2 regions of the Streptomyces sp. NPDC031049 genome follow, and region 1 is predicted to be linked to the other one. Evidence: riboswitches for the same ligand, from Rfam matches in the RefSeq annotation. Region 1 holds a riboswitch; the other holds the start of a gene.
What was found. A riboswitch is a leader RNA that binds a small molecule or an ion and turns the genes downstream of it on or off. The one in region 1 is predicted to bind S-adenosylmethionine.
Positions count from the first base shown of each region.

Region 1 (15,135 bases):
GTCGTCGTCGCCCCCAGCGGCTTCAAGGAGTCCCTGTCGGCCCAGGCAGCCGCCGACGCCATCGCGGCCGGTGTGCGCCGTGTCCTGCCGGATGCCGAGGTCGACCGTGTCCCGCTGGTGGACGGCGGTGAGGGAACGGCCGTCGCGCTGGCCGCCGCGACCGGGGGGCGGCTGGTGGCGCTGGCCGCCACGGGACCGGTCGGGGACACCGTGGGCACCCACTTCGCGCTGCTCGGCTCCCAGGACACGGCGGTCGTGGAGATGGCGGCGGTGGCCGGTCTGTCCCTCGTGCCCCGTGCCCTGCGGGACCCCGGCGCCACCACCACCTACGGGGTCGGCGAGCTGATCCGGGCGGCGCTGGACACCGGTGTGCGGCGCATCCTGGTCGGCTGCGGCGACTCCGGCACCTCCGACGGGGGCGCGGGCGCGCTCCAGGCCCTCGGGGCGCGGCTGCTGGACCCGGACGGCTTCGAACTGCCGCCCGGCGGGCGGGAGCTGACCCGGCTCGCCCGCATCGACCCGTCCGGGCTGGACGCCCGGCTGAAGGACGTCGAACTGCGCGTCGCCTGCAACCCGTTCAACGTGCTGTGCGGCGAGCGCGGCGTGGCCCGTGTCTTCGGCCCGCAGAAGGGCGCGACCCCGGCGCAGGTCGAGCAGCTGTCGGCCGGCCTGGAGAACTGGGCCTACGTCCTCACCCGCGACCTCGGCGTCACCGGCACCGACCTGCGCTCCGGCCCGGGCACCGGTGCCTCCGGCGGCCTGGGCGCCGGACTGGCCGCCCTGGGCGCCCGGTTGCTGCCCCGCTTCGACGTGCTGCTGGACCAGCTCGACCTGGACGAGCGGCTGGCCCGGGCCGACCTGGTGCTCACCGCCGAGGGCGCCCTGGACCACCAGACGCCGCGCGGCAAGATCCCGGCCGAGGTCGCCCGGCGCGCCAAGCTCCACGGCCGTCCGGTCCTGGCGCTGGCGGGCACGCTCGGCGAGGGCGCGCACGAGGTGCCCGGCGTGGACGCCTGCCACGGCATCCTGCCGGCGCCGATGGCGCTGGCGGAGGCGCTGGTGCGGGGCGCGGAGCTGCTGACGGACGCCACGGAGCGGGCGCTGCGGATGGTGCTGCTGGGCGCCCGGCTACCGGCTCACGCCGCCGCGGTGGAGGTGTCGGGGACGCACCGGCCGTCCTCGGTGCGGTAGTTCCACTTGGCGCCGTTGCGCACGAGTTCCCTCACCGCGGTCACGAACCGCTCCACGTGCTCGTCCGGGGTGCCCGCGCCGAAGCTGACCCGGACGGCGTTGAGCGACTTCTCCCCGGGCGCGGCCTCCGGCGCCCCGCACTCGCCCTGGGTCTGCGGGTCGCTGCCGAGCAGGGTGCGCACCAGCGGGTGGGCGCAGAACAGGCCGTCGCGGACGCCGATGCCGTACTCGGCGGACAGCGCGGCGGCGAAGTGGGAGCTGTTCCAGCCGTCCACGACGAAGGACAGCACCCCGACGCGGGGCGCGTCGTCGCCGAAGAGGGAGAGGAACCGGACCTCGGGGACGTCGGCGAGCCCTTCCCGGACGGTGGCGATCAGGTGCCGTTCGCGGGCGACGAGGGCGTCGAACCCGGCCTCGGTGAGCGCCTTGCAGGCGGAGGCGACGGCGTAGGCGCCGATGACGTTGGGCGAGCCGGCCTCGTGGCGGGCGGCGCCGTCGTGCCACTCGACGTCCACGCCGCCGTCGGTGCGGCGGGTGACGGTGCGGCTGGCTCCGCCGCCCGCGAGGTACGGCTCGGCCGTGCGCAGCCAGTCGGCGCGGCCGGCCAGGACGCCCGCGCCGAAGGGGGCGTACAGCTTGTGGCCGGAGAAGGCGACCCAGTCGGCGTCCAGGCCGGACACGGAGACGGGGTGGTGCGGGGCGAGCTGGGCGGCGTCCAGCACGATCCGGGCGCCGTGGGCGTGCGCCGCGGCGGCCAGTTCCCGCACGGGCCACAGTTCGCCGGTGACGTTGGAGGCGCCGGTGACGCAGACGAGGGCGGGGCCGTGCGGCTCGCGGTCGGCCAGGGCGCGCTCCAGGGTCTCCACGGCCTGGTCCGGGGTGCGCGGCGCGTCGAGGTAGGTGACGTCCGCGTGCCGCCAGGGCAGCAGCGAGGCGTGGTGCTCGGTCTCGAAGACGAAGACCCGGCAGCCGGCCGGGAGCGCGCCGGCGAGCAGGTTGAGGGAGTCGGTGGTGGAGCGGGTGAAGACGACCTGGTCGCCGTCGCGGCAGTCCAGGAACTCGGCGACGGTCCTGCGGGCGTTCTCGAAGAGGTCGGTCGACAGCTGGGACAGGTACCCGGCGCCGCGGTGCACGCTGCCGTAGTACGGCGCGTAGGCGGCGACGTCGTCCCAGACCCGCTTCAGCGCCGGCGCGCTGGCGGCGTAGTCGAGCGCGGCGTAGGTGACCTCGCCGCCGGTGACGAGCGGGACGGTGACGTCGCTGCCCAGAACGGGCAGCGGGGCGCAGAGCGACTGGTGGGCGGCAGCGGTGGTGACGGACATGGCGGAACTCCCGTGACGGCGTGCGGAGATCACCGCGCGAGCGTGCGGGGCTCGAGCGCGGGACCGGGGAAAAAGGGGTGCGGAGGCGGGGCTCTGCGGCCCTAGCGCATTCGCTGCATCACAGAAGGCTCCCTCGATGACCAGGACCCCTGGTCCCACGCTTCACGAAGCGTGCGAGGGGTCCGCGCTTGTCGTGAGCCCTGCTGCTCACGACCTGGTCCTCACCCGGGGCACCCCGCCACGGACGGAGGGTTGCCGGACAGCCGGCCGGGGCCGAATGGCTGTCACTCATGACCTGGACAGGAAGCTACGCGAAGAGATCGACGTCCCGCAACCCGGGTCCGGATCGCGGGACGTACGACACGTGGGCGGCTCAGGCGTTGCTGGCGGCCACCCAGCGCTCCAGCACCCGCCGGGCGGAGCCGCTGTCGATGGACTCGGCGGCCCGGGCCATGCCGGCCCTCAGCTGCTCGGTCAGCGGCTCGTCGCCCGGCGCCAGGGCCACCAGGGCCGCCGCCGCGTTCAGCAGGACCGCGTCCCGCACCGGCCCGCCCTCGCCGCCCAGCAGCCGCCGGGCCACGTCGGCGTTGTAGGACGCGTCGGCGCCGCGCAGGGCCTCGACCGGCACCGGCTCGATGCCGACGTCGCGCGGGTCGAAGGACTCCTCGGTCACCTTGCCCTCCCGTACGACCCACACCTTCGACGTGGACGTGGTGGTCAGTTCGTCGAGGCCGTCGTCGCCCCGGAAGACCAGGGAGGAGTTGCCGCGCTCGGCGAAGACGCCGGCGATGATCGGCGCCATCCGGGCGTCGGCGACACCGATGGCCTGGGCGCGGACCTTGGCGGGGTTGGTCAGCGGCCCGAGGAAGTTGAACACCGTCCGGATGCCGAGCTGGCCGCGGGCGGCGGCGACGTGCCGCAGCGCCGGGTGGAACTTCACCGCGAAGCAGAAGGTGATGCCGGCCTCCTCGGCGACCTCCGCCACCCGCCGCGGGGTCAGCTCCAGGTTGACGCCGAGCTTCTCCAGGACGTCGGAGGCGCCCGAGGCCGACGAGGCAGCCCGGTTGCCGTGCTTGACGACCTTGGCGCCGGTGCCGGCCACGACGATGGCGGACATGGTGGAGATGTTGACCGTCTTGGCGCCGTCACCGCCGGTGCCGACGATGTCGACCGTGTTCCCGGGCACCTCGATCACGTTGGCGTGCTCGTACATGGTGCGCACCAGGCCGCCGATCTCCTCGACGGTCTCCCCCTTGGCCCGCAGCGCCACCGCGAACCCGGCGATCTGCGCGTCGGTCGCCTCACCGCGCATGATCACGTCCATCGCCCAGGCGGTGTCGTCGGCCGTGAGGTCCCGGCCGTCCAGCAGCCCGTTCAGCAGGGCGGGCCAGGAGCGGCCCGCCGCGGTGTCGCCTCCAGCGGGGGTCACAGCGCTCATCAGCCGCTCCTGAGTTCGGTGGACAGTCGGTGGACGGAGTCTGCCTCCACCCTATCGACCCCGGGGGACGCCGCAGGGCCCCGTCCGAACACCGGACGGGGCCCTGCGGCGTGGTGTGGCGACGCGGAGGATCAGTGGTGGCCGTGGCCGCTCGTGATCTCCTTGTACTCCTCGACGGTCGGCTTCGGGATCTGGTTCCCCTCGCCGTAGTACGCCTTGCTGAGCTTGGCGCGCAGCTTCTCGGAGCCCTTCACCTTGCGCTCGACACCGTTCTCGTCGACCGTCGGGCCGATCTCGACGGGCCGGTACTGCTCGTGCGCCGTGAGGTTGTGCAGCTGCTCCTGGCTGAGCGGCTCGTGCACCTCGATGAACTCACCGTGCGGCAGGCGCTTGATGATGCCCGACTCGCGGCCGTGCAGCACCTTGTCCTTGTCGCGGCGCTGGAGGCCGAGGCAGATCCGCTTGGTGATGACGAAGGCGATGACCGGACCGGCGAAGAAGCCGATGCGGACGAACCAGGTGACCGCGTTGATCGACAGGTGGAAGTGCGTGGCCACGATGTCGTTGCCACCGCCGATCAGCATGATCATGTAGGCGGTGATCCAGGCGACGCCGAAGGCCGTGCGGGTCGGGGCGTTGCGCGGGCGGTCCAGGATGTGGTGCTCGCGCTTGTCGCCGGTGACCCAGGACTCGATGAACGGGTAGAGGGCGATGACCCCGAGGAAGAGTCCGAAGATCACCAGCGGGATGAACACGCCCAGGACGAGCGTGTGGCCCCAGAAGTTGATCTCCCAGCCCGGCATGGCGCGGACCAGGCCCTCCGCGAAGCCCATGTACCAGTCCGGCTGGGCGCCGGTCGAGACCAGGTCGGCCCGGTAGGGGCCCAGGTTCCAGATCGGGTTGACGGACGCGATGCCGGCCAGGGCCGCGATGACACCGAAGACCAGGAAGAAGAAGCCTCCGGCCTTGGCCATGTACACCGGCAGCAGCGGCATGCCGACGACGTTCTTGTTGTTCTTGCCGGGACCCGCGTACTGGGTGTGCTTGTGGTAGAAGACCAGGATCAGGTGGGCCACCACCAGGCCGAGCATGATGCCCGGCAGCAGCAGGATGTGGATCGAGTAGAACCGGGCGATGAAGTCGTCGCCGGGGAACTCTCCGCCGAACAGGAACATCGAGATGTACGTGCCGACGATCGGCACGGACAGGATCGCGCCCTGCGTGAAGCGGACACCGGTGCCGGAGAGCAGGTCGTCCGGGAGCGAGTAGCCGGTGAAACCGGTGAACATGCCCAGGACGAAGAGCAGGAAGCCGAACAGCCAGTTGACCTCACGCGGCTTGCGGAACGCGCCGGTGAAGAAGACGCGCATCATGTGCACGAACATGCCGGCGAGGAAGATGATCGCCGCCCAGTGGTGGATCTGCCGGATCAGCAGACCGCCGCGCACGTCGAAGCTGATGTCGAGCGTCGACTTGTAGGCCTCGCTCATGAGCTGGCCCTGCATCGGGATGTAGCTGCCGTGGTACTCCACCTCGTTCATCGACGGGTGGAAGAACAGCGTCAGGTACACACCCGTGAGGATGATGATGATGAAGCTGTAGAGGCAGATCTCGCCCAGCATGAAGGACCAGTGGTCCGGGAAGATCTTCCGCATGTTGGCCTTGGCCAGGGAGTAGATCCCCAGCCGGCCGTCGGCCCAGTCGGCGACGCGTTCGCCGGCCGGTGCCTTCCCGCGCGAGCGGCCCGCCGCGCCGGCGGCAGGGGTACTCGGTTCGTTCGGTGCAGTGCTCATCCGCGCTCCCAGAAGGCAGGACCGACGGGCTCTTCGAAGTCGCCGAGCGCTTCGAGGTAACCCTCGTCGTTCACGCCGATGCGCAGCTGCGGCAGGGCGTGACCGGCGGGACCGAAGATGACCCGGGCGCCGTCGGCGAGGTCGAAGGTGGACTGGTGGCAGGGACACAGCACGTGGTGCGTCTGCTGCTCGTACAGGGAGATCGGGCAACCGACGTGGGTGCAGATCTTCGAGTAGGCGACGATGCCCTCGTGCGACCAGTCGAGCTCGCGCTTGTCCTTGATGTCCTCCGGCTCCAGCCGGACCAGCATCAGGGCCGCCTTGGCGATCTCGTTCTGGAAGCCGTGGTCGTGCGGGTCCAGGCCCTCGGGCATGGCGAACGTCAGCGAACCGACGGCGATGTCGGACGGACGCAGCGGCTCGTGGGTGTTCTGGTTGATGAGCAGCTTGCCCCTGGACCACAGCGTGTGGCGCAGCTTGTCCTCGGGCAGCGGACCGAGGTCGCGCAGCAGGACGACGCCGGAGAGCGGGACCAGGGTGAGGGCGCCGAACATGGTGTTGCGGATCAGCTTGCGACGGCCGATCGCGGACTCCTTGGCGCCCTGCTTGAAGTCGGCGTGCACCTGGGAGCGCAGCTCGGGCGAGGCCTCGATCGGGTGACGCTCGTCGGCGATCTCCACGTCGGACATCAGGGTGCGCGCCCAGTGGACGGCGCCCGCGCCGATGCAGAACAGCGCCGCACCCAGGGTCAGACCCAGCGCGAAGTTCAGCGCGTTGAGGTGGCCGATCGGGAAGACGTAGATCGACTTGTCGTGGGGGATCGCCACGAACGCCGCGATGAAGCCGATGGTCGCCAGCATGGACACCGTGAACAGCAGGGCCACCGTGCGCTCGGACCGCTTGGCGGCCCGCTCGTCGATGTCCTGGATCCGGTGCTCGTGGGGCGGCAGACCCGGGTCGGCGAACGGGTTGTCGTCGTCCGCCCGCTTCACCGCGTCGTGCGCGTGCTCGTCGTGGCCTGCGGGCTGCTTCGCCGGCAGGTTCTCTTCGGGAATGTCTTGGCTACTCATGACTTCTTGGCCTTTGCGGTCCGGGCGGCGACCCACACGGCGACGGCGATGCAGGCTCCGAGGCCGAAGATCCAGCCGAAGAGGCCCTCACTGACCGGCCCGAGGCCGCCCAGGGAGAGACCGCCCGGGTCCACGGTCTCGTCGCTGTTGACCGCGTTCAGGTACGCGATGATGTCCTTCTTGTTCTGCTCCGTCAGCACGGTGTCCGGGAAGGACGGCATGTTCTGCGGGCCGGTCTGCATGGCCTCGTAGATGTGCTTCGCGGAGACCCCCGAGAGGTCCGGCGCGTACTTGCCGTGCGTGAGGGCACCGCCCTGACCGGTGAAGTTGTGGCACTGCGCGCAGTTGGTGCGGAACAGGTCGCCGCCCTTGGCGATGTCCGCGCCCGCGGGGTCGTACTCCTGCTCGGTCGGAATGGCCGGACCGGCGCCCAGCGAGGCGACGTACGCCGCGAGCTGGTCGATCTCGGCCTGGGAGTAGATGACCTTCTTGCGCGGGACCTGGGCGCCCGGCTGCTGGGCCGGCATACGGCCGGTGCCCACCTGGAAGTCGACGGCCGCGGCGCCCACGCCCACCAGGCTGGGACCGTCGGAGGTGCCCTGACCATCGGTGCCGTGACAGCTGGCGCAGCCGACGGCGTAGAGCTTCTTGCCCTCGTCAATCGCGAGGGACTGGGCCGTTGTGCCGGCCTGCGCCTTGTCCGCGGGCGCGGCCACGGCATAGAGCCCGCCGGTGGTCACCAGCGCCAGGAGTAGGACGACGAGTGCCGCCAGCGGATGGCGTCGTCGTGCGGAGAGCTTTTTCACGGATTACCCCGGTGTCAGGATCTTCTGCGTCGATGCTTCTGGGATGTGCGCGGGAGCGGGCCGCGCCTACTTGATCATGTAGATCGTGGCGAAGAGGCCGATCCAGACGACATCGACGAAGTGCCAGTAGTAGGACACGACGATGGCGGCGGTCGCCTGCTCGTGGGTGAACCTCCGGGCCGCGTAGGTACGGCCGAGGACCAGCAGGAAGGCGATGAGACCGCCCGTCACGTGCAGGCCGTGGAAGCCGGTGGTCAGGTAGAAGACCGAGCCGTACGGGTCCGACGAGAGCGACAGGCCCTCGTGCTTGACCAGCTCGGTGTACTCGAACACCTGACCGCCGATGAAGATCGCACCCATGATGAAGGTGACGATGAACCACATCCTGAGCTTCTTCACGTCACCGCGCTCGGCGGCGAACACGCCGAGCTGGCAGGTGAGGGAGGAGAGCACCAGGATCGTGGTGTTCGTCGCGGAGAACGGGAAGTTCAGCGCGTCGGCCTTCTCGGACCAGAAGTCCGGGCCGGTCACCGATCGCAGGGTGAAGTACATCGCGAAGAGGGCCGCGAAGAACATCAGCTCGGAACTCAGCCAGATGATGGTTCCGACGCTGGTGAGGTTCGGTCGGTTGACCGACGGGTGCGCGTGCCCGGTATCTACTGTCGTTGCTGTCGCCACGACCGACATTATGTCGGTCGCTTATCCCGCCCTCACTCCGGGGGGTGCCGTTCGGAGTGTCTCCCTGTTCCGGAGCGGTGTTGACGTGGTGTTCAAGGGAGTAGCATCCCGCCCAACGGCCCGTCCTTAACGACGCTGACGTCACGGAGGAAGCATGCAGCCGACCGCCACGGTGCTGGTCTACAGCGACGACTCCAACACCCGCGAACAGGTGCGGCTGGCGACGGGCCGGCGGCCCGCTCCGGACGCGCCCGTGGTGGAGTTCGTGGAGTGCGCGACGCCCGCCGCGGTGGTGCGGGAACTGGACAAGGGCGGCATCGACGTCTGCGTGCTGGACGGCGAGGCCGTGCCCATGGGCGGCATGGGGCTGTGCCGGCAGATCAAGGACGAGGTGTTCCGGTGCCCGCCGGTGCTGCTGCTCATCGGGCGTCCGCAGGACGCGTGGCTGGCGACGTGGAGCCGGGCGGAGGCGGCGGTGACGCTGCCGGTGGAGCCGGTGGAGTTCGCCGCGGCGCTGGCCTCGTTGCTGCGGCAGCAGCACTTGCAGAGCGCCTGAGGGGGCGCTCAGGCCACCGTCGGGCGCAGGCGGGCCGCGTCCTCCGGCTTGGGGGCGGCGGGGTTGCCGCCGGTCAGGGCGCTGCCGGTCTGCCACTTGGCCCAGTCCATGTTCCACTCCCCGAAGCCGTTGCCGAACGGCTCCATCAGGTCGCCGTCGGAGTTGACGACCTGGACCAGGTCGCCCTCCCGGACGGTGTCGAAGAACCACTCGGCGTTGGCGGTGCTCATGCCGACGCAGCCGTGGCTGACGTTGGCGTAGCCCTGGGAACCCACCGACCAGGGGGCGGCGTGCACGTACTCGCCGCTCCAGGTGACGCGGGTGGCGAAGTGGACGGGCAGGTCGTACGACTCCGAGGAGCCCTCGGCGATGCCGACGGTGCTGCTGCGCATGCGTACGAAGCGTTCCTTGCCGAGCACGACCTTGACGCCGTTGCGGGTCTCGAAGCCGGGCTTGCCCGTGGTGACGGGGATCCGCTTGATCTCCTCGCCGTTGCGGTAGACCGTCATGGTGTGCGCGGCGGCGTCGGTGACGGCGATGACGCGGTCCCCGGTGGTGATCTTCAGCGGCTTGGACGCGGCGCCCCACAGCCGGTCGCCGACCTTGATGCCCTCGAGGGTGCTGCGGGCCAGCACGGTGGCGTGAGCCGGCCAGTACTCCTTGGGGCGGTAGTGCAGCTTCTTGTCGTCCACCCAGTGCCAGGCGCCCTCCACGGCGGGCGTGGACTCGACCTTCAGGGCGCGTTCGACGACCTTGCGCTGGGCCGGGTCCCGGACGGGCTCGCTCAGTTCCGCGGTGACGGGCTGGCCGACGCCGTAGGTGCCCGCCTCGGGGCCGAAGGTGACGTTCAGTTCCTTCTTGGCGGTGGGCCGGCCCGTCTCGAAGGTGAGGACCTTGCGGCCGGGTGCCCCGTCGCCGTTCTCCGTGCTCACGCGGACCGTGTACTGGGCGCCTGCGGCCAGCGGTGAGGTGCTGTGCCACCGGGACCCGTCGGCGGAGAGTTCGCCCGCCACATGGCGCCCTGCGGCGTCCACGGCCGTGACGTCGGTGATCCGCCCGTCGGAGTCCTCGGCGACGACCTCCAGGGGCTTGTCCGGGTCGGCCTTCTTCCCCGCGCCGACGGGACCGCTGAAGGTGATCTGGCCGGCCGCGTCGTACGGCGCCGCCGCCAGCGGATGGCCGTCGCCGCCGCTGCACCCCGTGGCGCCCACGCCGAGGGCCACCACGAGCAGCGTGCAGCCGACGACGGTGCGCCCCCGTGCGTGGAAGTGAACGTTGTGGCTCATGACCTCACGCTAGGAACTTCCGTCAGCGGCGGCGCGGCGGGTCGTCCGTACGGGGGACCCCCGGTCCCGCGGACGAGGGCAAAACAAGGGCCCGGACGCTCCTGACGGAGTGTCCGGGCCCCTCGGGTCGACGCCCTGTGCTACTGGGTGCGGTTCTCGCCGCGGTAGTACTCGAAGACCCAGCCCCAGATGCCGATGAGCATCAGCGGAGCGGAGAAGTACATCAGCCACCAGCCGACGGCGATGCTCAGGAAGGCGAACGCGCCGCCGATGGACAGCAGGAGCGGCTGCCAGCTGTGCGGGCTGAAGAACCCGACCTCGCCGGCGTCGTCCGCGACGTCCGCCTCCTTGTTGTCCTGCGCGCCCACGTCGACCCGCTTGGCCGTGAAGCCGAGGTAGAAGCCGATCATGATCGCCAGGCCGAAGGCCAGGAAGAGGGCGGTGGTACCGGCCGGCTCCTTCGACCACACGCCATAGACGACCGCCATGACGAGGATGAAGACGCTCAGCCACATGAACATCTTGCCCTGGATCTTCACTTCCCGGCCTCCTTGCCGCCGGCGAGGGCCTTCTCACCCTGAGGGACGTTCTCCAGCTGGTCGAGCGCGGAGATCTCGGGGTGGTGCAGGTCGAACGCCGGGGATTCGCTGCGGATCCGCGGCAGGGTGAGGAAGTTGTGGCGCGGCGGCGGGCAGGAGGTCGCCCACTCCAGGGAGCGGCCGTAGCCCCACGGGTCGTCGACGCCGACCGGCTTGCCGTACTTGGCGGTCTTCCACACGTTGTAGAAGAACGGCAGCAGCGACATGCCGAGCAGGAACGAGGCGATCGTCGAGATCGTGTTCAGGGCGGTGAAGCCGTCGGCCGCGAGGTAGTCCGCGTACCGGCGCGGCATGCCCTCGGCACCCAGCCAGTGCTGGACCAGGAAGGTGCCGTGGAAGCCGATGAACAGCGTCCAGAAGGTGATCTTGCCCAGGCGCTCGTCGAGGAGCTTGCCGGTCCACTTGGGCCACCAGAAGTGGAAGCCAGCGAACATCGCGAAGACGACCGTGCCGAACACCACGTAGTGGAAGTGGGCCACCACGAAGTAGGAGTCCGAGACGTGGAAGTCCATCGGCGGCGACGCCAGGATCACACCGGTCAGACCACCGAAGGTGAAGGTGATCAGGAAGCCCAGCGACCAGAGCATCGGCGTCTCGAAGGACAGCGAGCCCTTCCACATGGTGCCGATCCAGTTGAAGAACTTCACACCGGTCGGGACGGCGATCAGGAACGTCATGAAGGCGAAGAACGGCAGCAGCACGCCGCCCGTGACGTACATGTGGTGCGCCCACACCGTCACCGACAGACCCGCGATCGCGATCGTCGCGCCGATCAGACCCATGTAGCCGAACATCGGCTTGCGGGAGAAGACCGGGATGATCTCACTGATGATGCCGAAGAACGGCAGCGCGATGATGTACACCTCGGGGTGGCCGAAGAACCAGAACAGGTGCTGCCACAGCAGCGCACCGCCGTTGGCCGAGTCGAAGATGTGCGCACCGAACTTGCGGTCCGCCTCCAGGGCGAACAGCGCAGCGGCCAGGACCGGGAAGGCCAGCAGGACCAGCACACCGGTCAGCAGCACGTTCCAGGTGAAGATCGGCATGCGGAACATCGTCATGCCCGGGGCGCGCATGCAGATGATCGTGGTGATGAAGTTGACCGAGCCGAGGATGGTGCCGAAGCCGGAGAAGGCCAGGCCCATGATCCACAGGTCACCGCCGATGCCCGGCGAGTGCACCGCGTCGGACAGCGGCGAGTAGGCGAACCAGCCGAAGTCGGCCGCACCCTGCGGGGTGAGGAAGCCGCCCACCGCGATCAGCGAGCCGAACAGGTAGAGCCAGTAGGCGAACATGTTCAGCCGCGGGAACGCCACGTCGGGCGCACCGATCTGCAGCGGCATGATCCAGTTCGCGAAGCCGGCGAACAGCGGCGTCGCGAACATCAGCAGCATGATCGTGCCGTGCATCGTGAACGCCTGGTTGAACTGCTCGTTCGACATGATCTGCAGACCCGGCCGGGCCAGCTCGGCGCGCATGAAGAGCGCCATGACGCCGCCGATGCAGAAGAACGCGAACGACGTGACCAGGTACAGCGTGCCGATCGTCTTGTGGTCGGTGGTCGTCAGCCACTTGACGACGATCTCGCCGCGCCTCTGGCGCCGGACCGGCAGCTCGTCCTCGTAGTGGGACCCTGCTGCCGCGGCACCCTGGGGTTCGTTGAGGATGCTCACAGTTGGTTCGTCTCCCGGTTCTTCTCGTGGCTCGTCTGCGCGATGCCGGCGGGAACGTAACCGGTCTGCCCCTTCTTCACGAGGTCCTGGAGGTGCTGCTCGTAGCGCTCAGGGGAGACGACCTTCACGTTGAACAGCATCCGGGAGTGGTCCACGCCGCACAGCTCGGCGCACTTGCCCAGGAACGTGCCCTCCTTGTTGGGGGTCACCTCGAAGGCGTTGGTGTGGCCCGGGATGACGTCCTGCTTCATCAGGAACGGCACCACCCAGAAGGAGTGGATGACGTCCCGGGAGGTCAGGACGAAGCGGACCTTCTTGCCCTTGGGGAGCCAGAGGGTCGGGCCCGGGTTGTTGGTCTGCGGGTTCCGGGTGCCGGGGACACCGCAGTCGTAGACGCCGCCGGCGTTCGCCGGGAAGTCCTCCTTGAACCGGTCCGGGATCGCGGCCAGTTCCTTGGACTTCGTCGCGTCACCGGTGGAGCCCTGGACGCCCTCGACGTAGTTGAAGCACCAGCTCCACTGGAAGCCGACGACGTTGACCGTGACGTCGGGCTTGTCCTTGAGCTTGAGGAGCTCGGACTCGTCGCGGGCGGTGAAGTAGAAGAGCACCGAGACGATGACGAGCGGAACAACCGTGTACAGCGCCTCGATGGGCATGTTGTACCGGGTCTGCGGAGGGATCTCGACCTTGGTGCGGCTGCGCCGGTGGAAGAAAGCACTCCACAGGATCAGGCCCCACACCAGCACGCCGACGGCGAGCGCGGCAGCCCAGGAACCCTGCCACAGGGAGAGGATCCGCGGAGCCTCTTCCGTGGTGGGGGTGGGCATACCAAGGCGGGGGAAGTCCTCCCATGTGCAACCGGTGGCGGTCGCCAGGACCAGGCCCGCGGTCAGTGCCTGCAGCAGCTTCCGCCGCATCGGGCGCCGCGGCGAGCGGTCGGAGCCGTTGGGACTCACGTAGCGCCTTCCCGAGAGTCTCGCCCGCGCGTATCGGCTGCGGCCTTCTCGCTGGTCGGTCGCCGCCCTGCGTCGGGCAGGGGTTTGGATGTTTATGCGGACCAAACCCTAGCCCACGCCCTCCGGGGGTTCGCGGGGAGGGGTGCCTATGGGCCCGGGGGGTTCGCTTGTTTGGCGGCTGCGGGTGCGTCGTGGTCGTTCGCGCGGTTCCCCGCGCCCCTTGGGGCATTGTGGTGACCGGACGTTCTAGCGTTGCCCCATGGCCTACTTCGACGCCGCTTCCGCCGCTCCTTTGCACCCTGTCGCCCGGCAGGCGCTGCTGGCCTCGCTCGACGAGGGCTGGGCCGATCCCGCGCGGCTGTACCGGGAGGGGCGCAGGGCCCGGATGCTGCTGGACGCGGCGCGCGAGGCCGTCGCCGAGGCGGTGGGGTGCCGGGCGGACGAGGTGGTGTTCACCTCGTCGGGTACGCGGGCGGTGCACTCGGGCGTGGCGGGGGCGTTGGCCGGGCGGCGGCGGACCGGACGTCACCTGATCGTGTCAGCGGTCGAACACTCCTCGGTGCTGCACGCGGCCGAGGTCCACGAGGCCGGCGGGGGGACGGTCACCCAGGTGGCCGTGGACCGTGCCGGGGCGGTCGACCCCGGGGCGTACGCGGACCGGCTGCGGGAGGACACCGCGCTGGCCTGTCTTCAGTCGGCCAACCACGAGGTGGGGACCGTGCAGCCGGTGGCGGAGGTGGCCGAGGCGTGCCGGGCGGCGGGGGTGCCGCTGCTGGTGGACGCGGCGCAGTCGCTGGGCTGGGGGCCGGTGGAGGGCGGCTGGTCGCTGCTGGCCGCGAGCGCCCACAAGTGGGGCGGGCCGTCCGGGGTCGGGCTGCTCGTCGTGCGCAAGGGCGTGCGGTTCGCGCCGCAGGGGCCGGTGGACGAGCGGGAGTCGGGGCGGGCGGCCGGGTTCGAGAACATCCCGGCGATCGTGGCCGCGGCGGCCTCGCTGCGGGCGGTGCGGGCGGAGGCGGCCCAGGAGGCGGCGCGGCTGCGGGAGCTGACTAAGCGGGTGCGGGCGCGGGTGCCGGAACTGGTGCCGGACTCGGAGGTGGTCGGGCACGCGGAGCGCCGGCTGCCCGGCATCGTCACCTTCTCGTGTCTCTATGTCGACGGGGAGGCGCTGCTGCACGAGCTGGACCGGGCCGGGTTCTCCGTCTCCTCCGGTTCGTCCTGCACGAGCAGCACGCTGACGCCGAGCCATGTGCTGAGGGCGATGGGCGTGCTCAGCGAGGGCAACGTGCGGGTGTCGCTGCCGTCGGGGACGCCGGCGGAGGACGTCGAGCGGTTCCTCGAGGTGCTGCCGGGTGCGGTGGCCGGGGTGCGGGAGAAGCTGGGCGCGCCGAGCCCGGCGACGACCGTCGCCGGGGACGACGCACTGGTCGTGGACGCCCTCGGCAAACTGTGTCCGCTGCCGGTGATCGAGCTGGCCAAGGTGATCGGGGACGTGCCGGTCGGGGGCACGGTCCGCGTCCTGGCGGACGACGAGGCGGCCCGCCTGGACATCCCGGCGTGGTGTGCGATGCGGGGGCAGGAGTACGTGGGCGAGGAGGAGGCGGACCGGGGGACGGCGTATCTCGTCCGCCGGATGCACTGACGTCCTTCGGCCGACCCTGCGCAGGGGCGGGGGCGCCGGCGTGGTGCGGCTGCCGCCAGCGGGTACGCGGACGGCACCCCCGCACACCCGCTGACGGCGTACCGGGGACTACCGCAGGTGCGCCTGGA
Region 1 covers NZ_JBVIGC010000005.1:31,935-47,069, reverse strand. The annotation lists gene ACZ45Q_RS10105 (glycerate kinase) at 1-1,191, shown strand, start outside; gene ACZ45Q_RS10100 (aminotransferase class V-fold PLP-dependent enzyme) at 1,137-2,513, opposite strand; SAM riboswitch class IV at 2,693-2,809, opposite strand; gene trpD (anthranilate phosphoribosyltransferase) at 2,887-3,951, opposite strand; gene qcrB (cytochrome bc1 complex cytochrome b subunit) at 4,083-5,744, opposite strand; gene qcrA (cytochrome bc1 complex Rieske iron-sulfur subunit) at 5,741-6,814, opposite strand; gene qcrC (cytochrome bc1 complex diheme cytochrome c subunit) at 6,811-7,620, opposite strand; gene ctaE (aa3-type cytochrome oxidase subunit III) at 7,687-8,307, opposite strand; gene ACZ45Q_RS10070 (response regulator) at 8,453-8,854, shown strand; gene ACZ45Q_RS10065 (L,D-transpeptidase) at 8,863-10,140, opposite strand; gene ACZ45Q_RS10060 (cytochrome c oxidase subunit 4) at 10,281-10,679, opposite strand; gene ctaD (aa3-type cytochrome oxidase subunit I) at 10,676-12,412, opposite strand; gene ctaC (aa3-type cytochrome oxidase subunit II) at 12,409-13,368, opposite strand; gene ACZ45Q_RS10045 (aminotransferase class V-fold PLP-dependent enzyme) at 13,628-15,007, shown strand; gene ACZ45Q_RS10040 (carbohydrate kinase family protein) at 15,116-15,135, opposite strand, start outside.

Region 2 (15,135 bases), on a different contig from region 1:
TCAGCCGAGCTGGCGGTAGCGGCCGCGGAAGTACAGCAGGGGCCGGCCGTCCGCGCTGGGGAGCCGGGCGGTGAGCACCCGGCCGATCACCAGGGTGTGGTCGCCGGCCCGCACCCGCTGCTCGGTGCGGCACTCCAGCGTCGCCAGCGCCCCGCCCACCAGCGCCGCCCCGGACGCCTCGCCGCGCACGTAGGGGATGTCCTCGAACAGGAGCCGGTCGCTGACCCGGCCCTTCATGGCGAAGCGCCCCGCGATGTGCCGCTGGCTCTCGGTGAGGACGGACACCGCCCACAGCGGCTGCTCGGCGAGCAGATCGTCCATGCGCGCCCCGTCCCGCAGGCTGACCAGCACCAACGGCGGGTCCAGCGAGACCGAGACGAACGCCGTCGCCGTCATGCCGACGTCCTCGCCGCGCGGTGCGCCGGGGTCGTCCGGGTCGAGCGGCGGCTCCTGCGCGGTCACCAGGACCACGCCCGAGGCCAGCCGGGACATGGCGGCACGGAACTCGTCGTTGCTCACCCCCTCAGCATGCCCGGCCGCCGGGGACGGGAACGGGGAGGCGGGCGGAGTGGCGGTCGAGGCGGTGGTGGGAGTGTTCGGCACCCCGCCACGCTAATCGCCGCTCCCGCCGCCCCGCATCGGGCCCCGGTCCCAGCCGGGACCTAGGACCGGGGAACGAGCGGACCCGCCACGCTGCGTTCGGTGGACGGACCGGAAAAACGCAGAGACTCGACTCAAGTGTTCACCTTTTGATGTGACTTGAGTCACAAGCGCCAGGAATTGTTGACCCTGTGTACCGAGTGGGCAGCGCGCTGTGATTCAGTGGCGGGGAAGCCGAGAGACACCACCGAAGACAAGGCGCCGAAGACATCCCTGATTCGCAACGAGGTCTCGGGGGGAGGGCGAGCATGGAGACCGAGTCGGAGCCGTACGTCCGCCTTGCGTCCCTGCGGCAACTGCACCAGGTCATGGCCGACATGAACACGGCCCGCAGCCTCGCCGACACCCTTCAGACCGTCGCCGACGGCGCCGTCCACGCCCTCGGGTACGAGCTGGCGTGCGTCAATCTCGTCCGCCCCGACGGCGACCTCGTCGTCGCCGCGTTCTCCGGCAACCAGGCCGCCGAGGCCCTGATCACCGGCCGGGTGGGCTCCCGCGAGTCCTGGGAGCGGCGGCTGAACATGGGCGAGCAGTGGGGCGACCTGGTCTTCATACCCCACACCGAGGGCTGGATCCTCGACGACGACGACGTCCCGCAGTGGTACACCGACGGCCCCGCGCCCCGCTTCGACGACGAGTGGCACCCGGCCGACCGCCTCTTCGCCCCGATGTACGCGCCCGGCCCGCAGGGCGGCGGCAACAGCGGCGAGCTGATCGGCGTCCTGTCCGTCGACCGCCCGCGCAACGGCCGGCGGCCCGGCGCCTGGGGCCGCGAGGCGCTCCAGATGTACGCCTTCCAGGCCGCCATCGCCATCAGCAACGCCCGGCTCCGCTCCAACATGCAGCGCGCCCTGGTCCGCCTGGAGCGCGAGCAGCAGGCCCTGCGGGCCAGCGAGGAGAGCTTCCGGCAGGCCTTCGAGTACGCCCCCTCCGGCATGGCCATCGCCGAAATGGGCGGCGACCAGCACGGCCGCATCCTGCGCACCAACGACGCCCTGTGCCGGCTGCTCGGCCGCCCCGCCTCCGCGATGCGCCGCTATTCCTTCTCCGACCTCGTCCACCCCGAGGACATAGGCACCTTGCTGCGCACCTCCGCCGAGGGCGGCCGGGCCGAGCTGCGCCTCGGGCGACGCGACGGCAGCTACGTCTGGGTCAGCCTCCGCAACAGCGTCGTCGCCGACGCCGCCGACGGCCCCCGCTTCCTCCTCACCCACGTCGAGGACATCGAGGAACGCAAGCGCCGCGAGCTCCAGCTCGCCCACCGCGCCTCCCACGACTCCCTCACCGGCCTGCCGAACTCCGCCGAGCTGCGCGCCCGGCTCGCCGCCCGCCTGTGCCAGCGCCCCCAGTCCGCGCACCCCGCCGGGCTGGACGCCATGGACGCCGCCTACGGCAGCGCCGTCTACGACTCCGGCGGCCACCGCTTCGACTTCCCGCCCGGTCCGGCAGGCGCCGCGCCGTACGACGCCTACGACCACCACGTGCACACCGTCGCCCCCGAGAGCGGCCGGGACGACGGCACCAAGGGGCTCGCGGTGCTCTTCTGCGACCTCGACGGCTTCAAGTCGATCAATGACCGGTTCGGGCACAACGCGGGCGACGCGGTCCTGATCGAGGTCGCCCGGCGGCTGTCCGGCGGCGTACGGGACGGGGACACGGTCGCCCGGCTCGGCGGTGACGAGTTCGTCATCCTCGCCGACGGGCTCGGCCGGGCCGACGCACAGGACCTCGCCGTGCGGCTGCGCAACGAGATCATCCAGCCCATCCGGGCCGAGGGCCGGGCCGTCCGGGTGGGCGCCAGCTTCGGCATCGGGTGGGCCCACTGCGGGATGACGGCCGACGAGGTGTTGAAATCCGCTGACGAACGGATGTACGTCGAGAAACGATCTCGTCCCAAACAACATCGCCGCGCCGGATGACCCCCAGGTCAGCGGTGTGATGCGGTCCGAGTCACCCGTTCGGGTCACCGGAAGCAGGTAGGCTCGCCCTCTCACGACTCGTATCGCACATGCACCGCACCTGGTTAGGAGACCTAGGGATGACGCCCGGCAACAACGGCGCGAGCACGCCCGAGGACGACGACCCGTTCGGCTACCTGTACGCCGACGGTCAGGCCAACGGGGCCCAGCCGCCGTCCGGTGGCTACGGCTACCCCAACTCGGTCAACCGGGTGCGGACGGTCGGCTCGCGGCAGTACGGCCAGCAGGCCCCGGCCGCCCCGCAGGCCGCCCCGCCGCAGCAGGGCGCCTACGGTCGTCCCCACCCGCACTACGCCGCGCCGGAGACGTTCCCCGGCGGCGGGGGCTCCGCCACCACCGTCCAGCACCAGTCGGGGCACGGCGGCGGGGGCGGCGGTCGCCGCGGACCCAACACCAAGGGCCTGCTGATCGGCGCGATCGCGGTGGTCGCCGCGGTCGTCGTCGGCATCGGCGTGGCGATGGCCGGCGGCGATTCCGAGGGCGACAAGAACGGCGACCAGGCCGCCCCGGCCCCGACCCAGTCCCAGAGCAGCAAGCCGAGCCCGTCGGCGAGCAACAGCGCCGAGGAGCAGGTGGAGCTGCCCCGGATAGAGGCGAAGGCGCTGCGCCTGTCCGGCGGCGCGACCGTGGCCTCGGACATCGAGGGGGCGAAGGCGGACGGCGGGGTGTACGTCACCGGGCTCAACCAGCCCGGCTCGTCGGTCACCTGGACCGTCGACGGCATCCCCGAAGACGGCGTCTACACCCTCTTCACCGGCTACAGCGCGGCCGGCGAGGACCAGTCGATGACGGTGACCGTCAACGGCAAGACCTTCGGCAGCAAGATCAACCTGGGCAACTTCGCCCATGCCAAGGACGGCGACTTCGCCAAGGGCTGGACCGAGACCTACGTGTGGCCCACCCTCAACAAGGGCACCAACACGATCACGCTGTCCTGCCAGGACGGCGACAAGTGCAACGTCCTGCTGGACCAGTTCTGGCTGAAGAAGGGCCAGGTCAAGCGCTAGGGCCCGCCGTCCGGATCAGGCCGCCGTCGCCTCCGTCGTCACCGACACCCGGCCGAGCAGGTCCTCGTACGCCCCCCGGTCGAACTCGCCCGCCGTCGGCGCCAGTACCGTCGCCGCCGACAGGGCGACCGCGCGGGTCAGGCGCTCCGGCCAGGGGAGGCGCTCCACCAGGCCCGACAGCAGGCCCGCGACCGCCGAGTCGCCGGCGCCCGTCGGGTTGCCGTGGACGCGGTCGGGTGGCGCGGCCCGCCAGTGGCCCTCCGGGGTCAGCGCGAGCAGGCCGTCGGCGCCGAGCGAGGCGACCACCGAGCGGGCGCCCCGGCGCCGGGCGTCCTGCGTGGCCCGCAGCGGCTCGTGGGCGCCGGTCAGCTCGGCCAGCTCCTCGGCGTTCGGCTTGATCAGATCAGGGCGGGCGGCGACCGCCCGGCGCAGCGGCTCACCGCTGGTGTCCAGCAGTACGGGAACGCCGGCCGCCCGAGCCGTGCGGACCAGCCCGGCGTAGGCGCCCACCGGCACGCCCGGCGGCAGGCTGCCGCACAGGGCGACCGCGTCGGCGCCGGCGAGCAGATCCCCGTACGCCTCCTGGAAGGCGCTCCACTCGGCGGGGGCGATGGCCGGGCCCGGCTCGTTGAGCTGGGTGGTGTCGCCGGTCAGCTCGTCGACCACGGCGATGGTGCGCCGGGTCGTGCCCGCCACCGGCAGCAGCGCGTCCACCACGCCGCGTACGTCCGTGAGCAGCTCCTGCACGGACCGCCCCGTGGCGCCGCCCGCGAATCCGGTGACCGTCACCTCGTGGCCGAGGGCCGCCAGTACCCGGGCCACGTTCAGGCCCTTGCCGCCGGGGCGCTCGACGGCCTCGGCGACCCGGTTGGAGGCGTGCGGGCGCAGCCCTCGGACGCGATAGGTGATGTCGAGAGCGGTGTTCAGCGTGACCGTGAGGATCACGTGGGCCGACCTCCCCCGATTGCCTGCGAGTGCCTGTTGCCGAGGGCACGTGTCAGGCACGGGCCCCAAGGACACGATCATGCCAAACGGACGGCTGTCGGCCCAGCCCCGTGTCGGCCACCGTGCGGCCGGCTCGCGGGCACGGATCAGCCCCGTCGGGGATCGACCACCCAGGCGCCCCGGCGCATCACGCCCACCACGTCGAAACCGGCGTCCAGGACCACCAGGTCGGCGTCCTTGCCGGGCTCCAGGGAGCCGATCCGGTCGGCGAGCCCGAGCAGCCGGGCCGGGTTGGCGGACAGCGCCGCCACCGCGTCCTCGACCGGGATTCCGTCCACCGTCACCGCCCGCTTCAGGGCGCGGTCGAGGGTGAGCGTCGAACCGGCGATGGAGCCGCCCTCGACCAGCCGGGCCACACCGCCCGCGACCTCGACCTCCAGCGTGCCCAGCATGTAGCGGCCGTCGCCGAAGCCGGCCGCGTCCATCGCGTCGGTGATGAAGGCGACCCGCGAGGCGCCCGCGTGGTGGAAGGCCAGCTGGAGCGCGGCCGGGTGCAGATGGACGCCGTCGTTGATCAGCTCGACGGTGACCCGCTCGTCCTCCAGCAGCGCGGTGATCGGGCCGGGGGCGCGGTGGCCGACCGGCGGCATCGCGTTGAACAGGTGGGTGGCGACCGTGGCGCCGGCGTCGATGGCCTCGACGGTCTGCTCGTAGGTGGCGTCGGTGTGCCCGACCGCGGCGATCACGCCGTGCTCGGCGAGCAGCCGCACGGAGTCCAGGCCGCCCGGCAGCTCGGTGGCCAGCGTCATCATCTTCGCGTGGCCGTGCGTGGCGTCGATCAGCTTGCGGACCTCGGCCGGGTCCGGGTCGCGCAGCAGCCCCTCGTCGTGCGCGCCCTTGCGGCAGGGGGAGATGAACGGCCCCTCGAAGTGGATACCGGCGATGTCGCCCTGTTCGGCCAGTTCGGCGAGCATCCCGGCCTGCCGGGCGAGGAGGTCCAGGTCGCCGGTGACGGTGGAGGCGACCACCGTGGTGGTGCCGTGCCGGCGGTGGGTCTCGACGCCCTTGAGGACGTCCTCGGCGGTGCCGCCGGTGAAGGAGGCGCCGCCGCCGCCGTGGTTGTGGAGGTCGACGAACCCGGGGACCACCCAGTGGCCGGTCAGATCGACGGTCTCCGTGCCCGGGGGCGCCGTGTCCGTGATCCGGGTGCCGTCGACGATCACACGGCCGTCGTCCACGGTCCCGGTGGGCAGGACCACCCGGGCTCCGGCGAGAACCTTGCTGGGGGCCATCAGGCGGTTACCTCCGGGGAAGTCGCAGTCGTCGCGGCGGTGGTGGTCGCGGTGGTCGCGGCGGTGGTGGTCGCGGTGCGTGCGGCGGGCGTGGCGGGCGCGGGCCCGCGGCCCGCGTGGAGCAGGTCCCAGGCCAGCAGGCCGGCACCGAGGCAGCCGGCGGTGTCGCCGAGGGCCGCGGGGACGATGTCCGGCAGTTTCTGGAACGTGACCCGCCGTCCCACGGCGTCCCGCAGCGGTGTGAACAAGGTTTCCCCCGCCTCGGCCAGCCCGCCACCGATGATCAGGGTGCGCGGGTCCAGCAGGGTGAGCGCGGTGACCAGCCCGTCGGCGAGCGCGTCCACCGCCTCCTGCCACACCCGCGTGGCCCGTGCGTCCCCGGACCCGACGGCCTCGGCGCAGTCGGCGGCGTCCGCGTCGGGGTCCCCGCAGGCCTCGGCCCAGGCCTGGCTGACCGCCGCCGCGGACGCGAACCGCTCCAGACAGCCGCGCTGCCCGCACGGGCACGGCGCGCCACCGGGCCGTACGACGATGTGGCCGATCTCGCCCGCGAAGCCGTGGGCGCCCGCCTCCACGCGGCCGTCGATGCCGATGGCGCCCGCGATGCCGGTGCCCAGCGGGACGAACAGGAACCGGTCGGTGCCGCGGCCCGCCCCGATCCGGCCCTCGGCCAGGCCGCCGGTGCGCACGTCGTGGCCGAGGGCGACCGGCACCCCGCCGAGCCGCTCGGCCAGCAGCGCCCGCAGGGGTACGTCGCGCCAGCCGAGGTTGGCGGCGTAGACGGCGGTGCCGTGCTCCTCGTCGACGATGCCGGGCACCGCGACACCGGCGGCGACGGCGGGCTCGCCGAACCGGTCGGCGCCGTGCGCGCGCAGGTCGGCGGCGAAGTCCAGGATGCCCGCGACGACCGCCTCGGGGCCGCGGTCGCGGCCGGTGGCCCGGCGGGCCTGGTGCAGCAGCTCGCCGTCCGCCCCGACCAGGGCGGCCTTCATCCCGGTGCCGCCCACATCGAGGGCGATGACGTGTCTCACGGGGACAGTGTGGCCCGTACACCCGCGAGAGGTCTAGTCCACTCGCGTGGTGTAGACCTTAATCCGGTAAACGGACGATCGGTCGGCATGGTTGGGGCAGGGATCAGTGCAGCGGCGTAGGACAGGAACGATCGCGGTGGTGTCCGCACTGGGCATGACGGCGGTCCTCGGTGGCTGCGGGATCACCGGAGACGCGGACGAGGTGACCCTGAAGCTGGTCGCCGCCGACTACGGCGACAGCAAGGCCAACAGCTCGCAGAAGTACTGGGACGAACTGGTCGAGGCCTACGAGGCCGAGCACCCCGGCGTGCGCGTCGACGTCACCGTGTACTCGTGGAACGACGTCGACCGCAAGGTCCGTGAGATGGTCCGGGCGGGCGAGGCGCCCGACATGGCCCAGATCGGCGCCTACTCCGACTACGCGGCCGACGACCTGCTCTACCGGGCCGACGACCTGCTCTCCATCCAGACGCAGGCCGACTTCGTCTCCCAGCTCGCCACCGCGGGGCAGGTCAACGGCGTGCAGTACGGGATGCCGTTCGCGGCCTCCACGCGCGTGCTGTTCTACAACAAGACCCTCTTCGACAAGGCCGGCGTCACCCCGCCCGAGAGCTGGGAGGACCTCGCCGAGGCCGCCGAGGCGCTCAAGGCGGAGGGCGTGAAGTACCCCTACGCGCTGCCGCTGGGCCCGGAGGAGGCACCGGCCGAGACCCTTCAGTGGCTGCTCAGCGGCGGGGGCGGCTACACCGACACCGTCGGCACCTACAGCATCGACTCCGTCCGCAACGTCGGCACCTTCACCTGGCTCAAGGAGGAGCTGGTCGGCAAGGACCTCACCGGTCCCGTGGCGCCGGGCGAGCTCAACCGCGCGGACGCGTTCGCCGCGTTCGCCGCCGGTGACGTCGGCATGCTCAACGGGCACCCCACGCTGATGAAGATGGCCGCCGACAAGGGCGTGAAGTTCGGCATGGTGCCCACGCCCGGCATCGACGGCCCGAGCCGGCGCACGCTGGGCGTCGCCGACTGGATGACGGCCTTCAAGGAGAACGGCCACAAGGAGGAGATCGGGGACTTCCTCGACTTCGTCTACGACGAGCAGAACGTCCTGGACTTCTCCCGCCGCTACGACCTGCTGCCGGTCACCACCTCCGCCTCGGAGACGATGAGCACGGCGAAGGAGGACGAGGACCTCGGGCCGTTCCTGAAGGAGCTGGTGCTCTCGGAGCTGTACCCGGTCGGCAAGACCTCCTGGGCGGCGGTCAGCGCCGACATCAAGAAGCGGATCGGCAAGGCGGTCGGCCCCGACGGCGACCCGAAGTCGGTGCTCGGGCTGCTCCAGTCGACGGCGGTCCGCACGGAGAGCGCGGAGTAGCGGAGCAGGGCCGGGCGAGCCGGGCGAGGCCGGGGCAGGGGCTGTTGTCAGTGCCGGGCGTTACGTTCTTGGACATGGACGAACGGCAGGAGCTGGGACAGCGGGAGCGGGACATCCTCGCGCTGGAGCGCCGAGGCTTCCCCGGCCCCGGCGCGAAGGAACGTGCGATACGCGAGGAGCTGGGCCTCGCCCCGGTCCGCTACTACCAGCTGCTCAACGCCCTCCTGGACGACCCGAGGGCGCCGGCGGCGGACCCGGTGACGGTCAACCGCCTCAGACGCGTCCGGGAGCGGCGCCGGGCGGAACGCTGACCGGCGGGCGCTGACCGGCTGGGCTGCACGTCAGGGGCTGCCGCCCGTCAGGGAGCTGCTCGGCAGGGAGGCGGCAGGGCGGCCGGGTGGCCGGGCGAGGCGTGACCGTCGCCGGCGCGGGATAGGTTCGCGTCATGAGCAGCCACCAGGACTCCTCAGCCGCGTTCAGCACCCCCCTCCCGGAACCGGCCACGCAGGCCGGGCAGGACGGTATGGACGCCGTCCTCACGCACCCCGGCCGCGCGGTCGTCGCGCTCGACTTCGACGGCACGCTCGCCCCGATCGTCGCCGACCCCGAACAGGCCCGCGCCCACCCGGACGCCGTCCCGGTGCTGGTCGCGCTCGCCCCGAAGATCGCCTCCGTCGCGGTGATCACCGGCCGTCCCGCCGACGTCGCCGTCCGCCACGGCGGCTTCGCGGGCGTGGCCGGCCTGGAACACCTCGTCGTCCTCGGGCACTACGGCGCCGAGCGCTGGGACGCGGCCACGGGTGCCGTCACCGCGCCCGAGCCCCACCCCGGTGTCGCCGCCGTCCGCGCCGAACTGCCCGGACTGCTGGAGCGGGCCGGGGCGACGGGCCGGGGCACCCGGGTCGAGGAGAAGGGCCGCTCGGTCGCCGTCCACACCCGGCGCGCCGACGATCCGCAGGCCGCCTTCGAGGCTCTGCGCGCCCCGCTCACCGACCTGGCCGGCCTGCACGGCCTGATCGTCGAGCCCGGCCGGATGGTCCTGGAACTCCGCCCGCCGGGCATGGACAAGGGCGTCGCCCTGCGGGAGCACGTCCGGGCCGTCGGCGCCGGGTCGGTCCTCTACGCGGGCGACGACCTAGGCGACCTCCCGGCCTACGCCGCCGTCGAGGAACTCCGCGCCGACGGCATCCCCGGCGTGCTGGTGTGCAGCGGCAGCGACGAGGTCACGGAACTGCGGGACCGCGCGGACGTCGTGGTGGACGGGCCGGCGGGGGTGGTGGGGCTGTTGCGGGGGCTGGCGGAGGCGATCGCGTAGGAGCGCGCCCCGAGGGCGGTTCCCCGCGCCCCTTCCGGGGCGCGTCAGGCGCGCAGGGCCTCCAGCTGGTCCAGGAACCAGCGGGCCGGGGGGAGGGCGGTCGCCGCCGCCGTCAGGCGCTTGGTCCGTTCCGCGCGCTCCGCCGCCGGGACGGACAGCGCCTCGTGCAGGGCCCGCGCCGTCTGCACCACGTCGTACGGGTTGACGGTGACCGCGTCCTCGCCCAGCTCCTCGTGGGCCCCCGCCTCGCGCGACAGGACCAGGACGCACCCCTCGTCGGAGACGACCGGCACCTCCTTGGCGACCAGGTTCATGCCGTCCCGCACCGGGTTCACCAGGGCCACGTCCGCGAGCCGGTACGCCGCCAGGGAGCGGGCGAAGTCGTCCTTGACGTGCAGCACCACCGGGGTCCAGCCCGCCGTGCCGAACTCCGCGTTGATCTGCTCGGCCACCCGCTGCACCTCGGCCGTGTAGTCCCGGTACACCGCGAGGTCCTGCCGCGAGGGGTAGGCGAAGGCGACGTGCGCGACCCGCTCGCGCCACTCGGGGTGGTCCACGAGCAGCTGCCGGTACGCCAGCAGGCCCCGCACGATGTTCTTGGACAGCTCCGTCCGGTCCACCCGGACGATCGTCCGGCGGGCGCTGCCGTCCGGGCCGGTGCCGATCTCCTCCCGGAGCGCGGCCATCCGCTCGTCCACGTCCGGCTCGTGCGACCGCTGCCGCAGGAAGTCCGCGTCCGCGCCCAGGCCGTGCACACCGATCCGCGTGTCGCCGAGCCCCCCGGCCAGCGCCTCGCAGCACCCGGTGAACGCCTCCGCCCAGCGCCGCGTCAGGAACCCGAGCCGGTCCGCGCCCAGCATGCCGCGCAGCACCCGCTCGGCGATGTCGTCGGGCAGCATCCGGAAGTACTCCACCGGCGCCCACGGCGTGTGCGAGAAATGGCCGATGCGCAGGTCCGGGCGGAGTTCGCGGAGCATGCCCGGCACCAGCGTCAGGTGGTAGTCCTGCACCATCACGGCCGCGCCCTCGGCGGCCTCCTCCGCCAGCGCCTCGGCGAAGGCGCGGTTGTACGCCTCGTACGAGGCCCACTGCCGGCGGAACTCCGCGTCGAAGACCGGCTCCAGCGGCGTCTGGTACAGCATGTGGTGCACGAACCACAGCACGGAGTTGGCGATCCCGTTGTACGCGTCGGCGTGCACGTCGGCCGGGATGTCCAGCATCCGTACGCCGTCCTCGCCGGCCCCGCGCCGCACGGCCTCCCGGTCGCCGTCGCCGAGCGCCGAGCACACCCACAGGGCCCCGGCCTCCGGGCCGATCGCCGAGAGGCCGGAGACCAGGCCCCCGCCCCCGCGTTTGGCCCGCAGCGAGCCGTCCTCCCGCACCTCGTACGAGACCGGCCCCCGGTTGGAGGCCACCAGTACCTGAGCAGCACCGAACGTCGAAGCCATAAGCCTCAACCTAGCCCGGCCCCGAAACGCTCAAACGTTCCCCCGGGCCGAACCCGGCGCCAATTCGGTCAGATGACTTGTGGGGGAGGTGTGAACGGAATGAGGATGCGCGGTGCACGTTGCGCCTTTCTGGTGCACGTTTCACCTTCCTGGGGGGTGGGTTCATGCCCGATGTCATGCCTATACGCACCGGCCGCGACCGCGGAGGCCCCCGGGCGGGGCGGGTCCGCCGGATCACCGGCACCGCCGCGCTGATCGCCGCCTCGGCGCTGGTCCTGGCCGGCTGCGGCGACGGCGGCGGCCCCGCGACGGCGACGGACGAGCGGCCCGCGACGGCCGCCGCCGAGGCCACCGCCGGTGAGAGCGCCTCCCCGACGCCGTCCCCCACCCCGACGCCCACCCCGCCCCCCACACCCACCGCCGTCACCCTGGACGACCACACCGGGTCCACCATCGGCAAGGCCGTCGCCGCCGCCGAGCGGGCCGGGCTGGACTACGCCGTCCGGCTCCAGGGCACCGGCGGACAGCGGGCCTCGTCCTGGTCCGCCGGCGAGGAGGTCTGCGCGCAGAGCGACGACCCGGGCGGTTCCCACGACGTGGCGTTCACCGTCCCGCGCAACGGCCACGACTGCTCCGGCGACCCGCTCCACACCCCGGAACCGGAGCCGGCCCGCACGACCGGCTCCGGGAGCGGTTCGACCGGCGGGTCCACGGGCGGTTCCACCGGCGGCTCGACCGGGGGCGGCACCGGCGCCTGTGAACTGACCAGCCCGGCCGGCAACTGCTACGCCGACGGCCAGTTCTGCGCCGCCAGGCACCGCGGCCTGAGCACCCACGGCCGCGGCGGCGAGTACCTGACCTGCCGCCAGGACGACGCCGGGCGCTGGCGCTGGTCGGACGGCGTCCCCGGCTGACCCGGCCGCACGCCGGCCGCCGCGGCGCTCAGGCCACCCTCCGCGACGCGTACTCCGGGACCTCCGCCATCGGCGGGCGCTCCTCGGTGTCCACGGAGTACGTGCGCGGCTCGAAACCGTCCTCCGCGCGTTCGAACTGGGTGAGGGACGGGCGGACCAGGTGGCCCCGGGCCAGCCGGAGCTGGGCGGTGCGGTAGATCGCGGCGGCCATCCGGCCGAGCGCCTGGCCGTCCTGGTGGCGGTGCTTGCGGACGCCGACGTCCACCTGGGCGAGGGCGTCCAGGCCGACCAGGTGCAGGGCGTCGACCAGCATGCCCAGCTCCACGCCGTAGCCGACGGGGAACGGCAGCTGCTCCAGCAGCGAGCGGCGGGCCGCGTACTCGCCGCCGAGCGGCTGCACGAACCCCGCCAGCTGCGGCCAGTGCATGTTCAGCAGCGGGCGGGCCATCAGCTCGGTGACCCGGCCGCCCTCACCGGGCGCGCCGCCGAGCGGGCGGTCGTACATGGCCTTCACCAGGGCCACGTCCGGATCGGTGAGCAGCGGACCGACGATCCCGGAGACGAAGTCGGAGGAGAAGTCGCGCAGGTCGGCGTCGACGAAGCAGACGATGTCGCCGCCGGTGACCAGCAGCGAGCGCCACAGCACCTCGCCCTTGCCGGGCACGGCCGGGACGCGGGGCAGGATCGTGTCGCGGTGCACGACCCGGGCGCCCGCCGCGGCGGCCACCTGAGCCGTGCGGTCCGTCGAACCGGAGTCCACGACCACGATCTCGTCGACCAGCGGCACCTGCTCCACGAGGTCGTGCCGGACCACCGCGACGATGTCGCCGACGGTCTCCTCCTCGTTGAGCGCGGGGAGCACCACGCTGACCGACTGGCCGCCGGCCCGCTTCGCCGCCATGATCTGGTGCAGCGGCCGGTCGGCCGCGGACCAGGAGCGCGCGATCAGCCAGCGCTCGACTTCCTCCAGCACGGTCCGCGGCTCCTCCCTGTGCTCTCGCCTGCGGTCCCAGCGATCTCAGCGATCTCTGTGATCCATCTCGCGGTTCGGACGACTGTCTCAACGGTCGTGGCCTTCGGTTACAGTCTTGAACAACGCGGATGACCGTCGCATGTCGGGGTCGCCGCGTCCCACAACTTCATACAGCTCATCCAGAGGGGCAGAGGGATACGGCCCGATGAAGCCCCGGCAACCCTCCAGTCGGTTCTCGTGAAGGTGCGAGGCTCCCGGCTAGGGAAGGTGCCAAATCCGTCTCACGGCGAGATGCGTCGTGAGGAAGATGAGGAGAAAGGGCCTCGCCTCACATGGCTGTGCAGACTGTCGCAAGCAGCACCGACTCCGCCACCTCCACGGGTTCCGTCGACCTCGGTCCGGCCACGGCGCTCTCCTGCCGCGAATGCGGCCACCGCGTACCGCTCGGCCCGTTCTTCGCCTGCGAGGAGTGTTTCGGCCCGCTGGAGATCGCCTACGACTTCTCGGCCTACGACGCCGAAGAACTCTGCAAGCGCATCGAAGCGGGCCCCGCGAACATCTGGCGCTACGCGCCGCTGCTCCCCGTCCCGGCCGACGTGGCCGGCAGGCCCAACCTGAACCCGGGCTGGACCAAGCTGGTCAAGGCCGACAACCTCGCCCGCGAGCTGGGCGTCACCGGCGGGCTGTACGTCAAGGACGACTCCGGCAACCCCACCCACTCCTTCAAGGACCGCGTCGTCGCGCAGGCCCTGGAGGCCGCCCGCGTCTTCGGCTTCACCACCCTGTCCTGCTCCTCCACCGGCAACCTGGCCGGCGCCGTCGGCGCCGCCGCCGCCCGCGCCGGCTTCCGCTCCTGCGTGTTCATCCCGCACGACCTGGAGCAGGGCAAGGTCGTCATGGCCGCCGTCTACGGCGGTGAGCTCGTCGGCATCGAGGGCAACTACGACGACGTGAACCGCTTCTGCTCCGAGCTGATCGGCGACCCCGCCGGCGAGGGCTGGGGCTTCGTCAACGTCAACCTGCGGCCCTACTACGCGGAGGGCTCCAAGACCCTGGCGTACGAGATCTGCGAGCAGCTCGGGTGGCGGCTGCCGGACCAGATCGTTGTCCCCATCGCCTCCGGCTCCCAGCTCACGAAGATCGACAAGGGCCTTCAGGAGCTGATCAAGCTGGGTCTGGTCGAGGACAGGCCGTACAAGATCTTCGGTGCCCAGGCCGAGGGCTGCTCGCCGGTGTCCACCGCCTTCAAGGCCGGGCACGACGTCGTGCGCCCGCAGAAGCCGGACACCATCGCCAAGTCGCTGGCCATCGGCAACCCGGCCGACGGGCCCTACGTCCTGGACATCGCCCGGCGCACCGGCGGTGCGGTGGAGGACGTGACGGACGAGCAGGTCGTGGACGCGATCAAGCTGCTGGCCCGCACCGAGGGCATCTTCGCCGAGACGGCCGGCGGGGTGACGGTCGGCGTGACGAGGAAGCTCGTCGAGAGCGGCGTGCTCGACCCGGCCAAGACGACCGTCGTCCTCAACACCGGCGACGGACTCAAGACGCTGGACGCGGTGGCCGGCACCGGCCTCACCGCCACCATCCGCCCGAACCTGGACTCCTTCCGAGAGGCTGGCCTCGCATGAGCGTGACCGTTCGCATCCCGACCATCCTGCGCACCTACACCGGCGGCCAGGCAGAGGTGAGCGCCGAGGGGGCCACCCTCGCCGAGGTCATCTCCGATCTGGAGAAGAACCACACCGGCATCGCCGCGCGCGTCCTGGACGACCAGGGCAAGCTGCGCCGGTTCGTCAACGTCTACGTCAACGACGACGACGTCCGCTTCGAGCAGGGCCTCGAGACCGCGACCCCGGACGGGGCCGGCGTGTCCATCATCCCGGCGGTCGCCGGCGGCTGACCCGAAAGAGCCGTTACCGACGGTAATGTTGGTGACATAGGGTTTCCCCTATTGCCCCCTCCGTGAGAGATCCGGAGGGGGCAATTCCGCGTGATTGAGCGCGGTACAGTTGGGGAACGCGCTCCTGATCCGCGGATCGGGAACCCTGAATTCCTGCCGTACGCCCGACAAGATGCAGCCAAACTGTGGGTGTCGTTCGCGGCTTTTGCTCCCTTTGCCCGGCCCGACTTGCCCTGGAATCGCGCGAATTCTCGCCACATTCCGGACCGGGTCCGTCCAGAATTCTCGTCCGATTG
Region 2 covers NZ_JBVIGC010000008.1:113,955-129,089, forward strand. The annotation lists gene ACZ45Q_RS15905 (flavin reductase family protein) at 1-603, opposite strand; gene cdgB (diguanylate cyclase CdgB) at 909-2,579, shown strand; gene ACZ45Q_RS15915 (carbohydrate-binding protein) at 2,699-3,646, shown strand; gene ACZ45Q_RS15920 (1-phosphofructokinase family hexose kinase) at 3,662-4,591, opposite strand; gene nagA (N-acetylglucosamine-6-phosphate deacetylase) at 4,738-5,883, opposite strand; gene ACZ45Q_RS15930 (ROK family protein) at 5,883-6,875, opposite strand; gene ACZ45Q_RS15935 (ABC transporter substrate-binding protein) at 7,021-8,286, shown strand; gene ACZ45Q_RS15940 (DUF3263 domain-containing protein) at 8,361-8,597, shown strand; gene otsB (trehalose-phosphatase) at 8,732-9,601, shown strand; gene ACZ45Q_RS15950 (alpha,alpha-trehalose-phosphate synthase (UDP-forming)) at 9,646-11,049, opposite strand; gene ACZ45Q_RS15955 (hypothetical protein) at 11,226-11,963, shown strand; gene ACZ45Q_RS15960 (glucosyl-3-phosphoglycerate synthase) at 11,992-12,936, opposite strand; SAM riboswitch class I at 13,109-13,250, shown strand; gene thrC (threonine synthase) at 13,269-14,567, shown strand; gene ACZ45Q_RS15970 (MoaD/ThiS family protein) at 14,564-14,839, shown strand.
Region 2: linked by a shared signal. The riboswitch ahead of thrC (threonine synthase) and the one ahead of ACZ45Q_RS10100 (aminotransferase class V-fold PLP-dependent enzyme) in region 1 are both predicted to bind S-adenosylmethionine.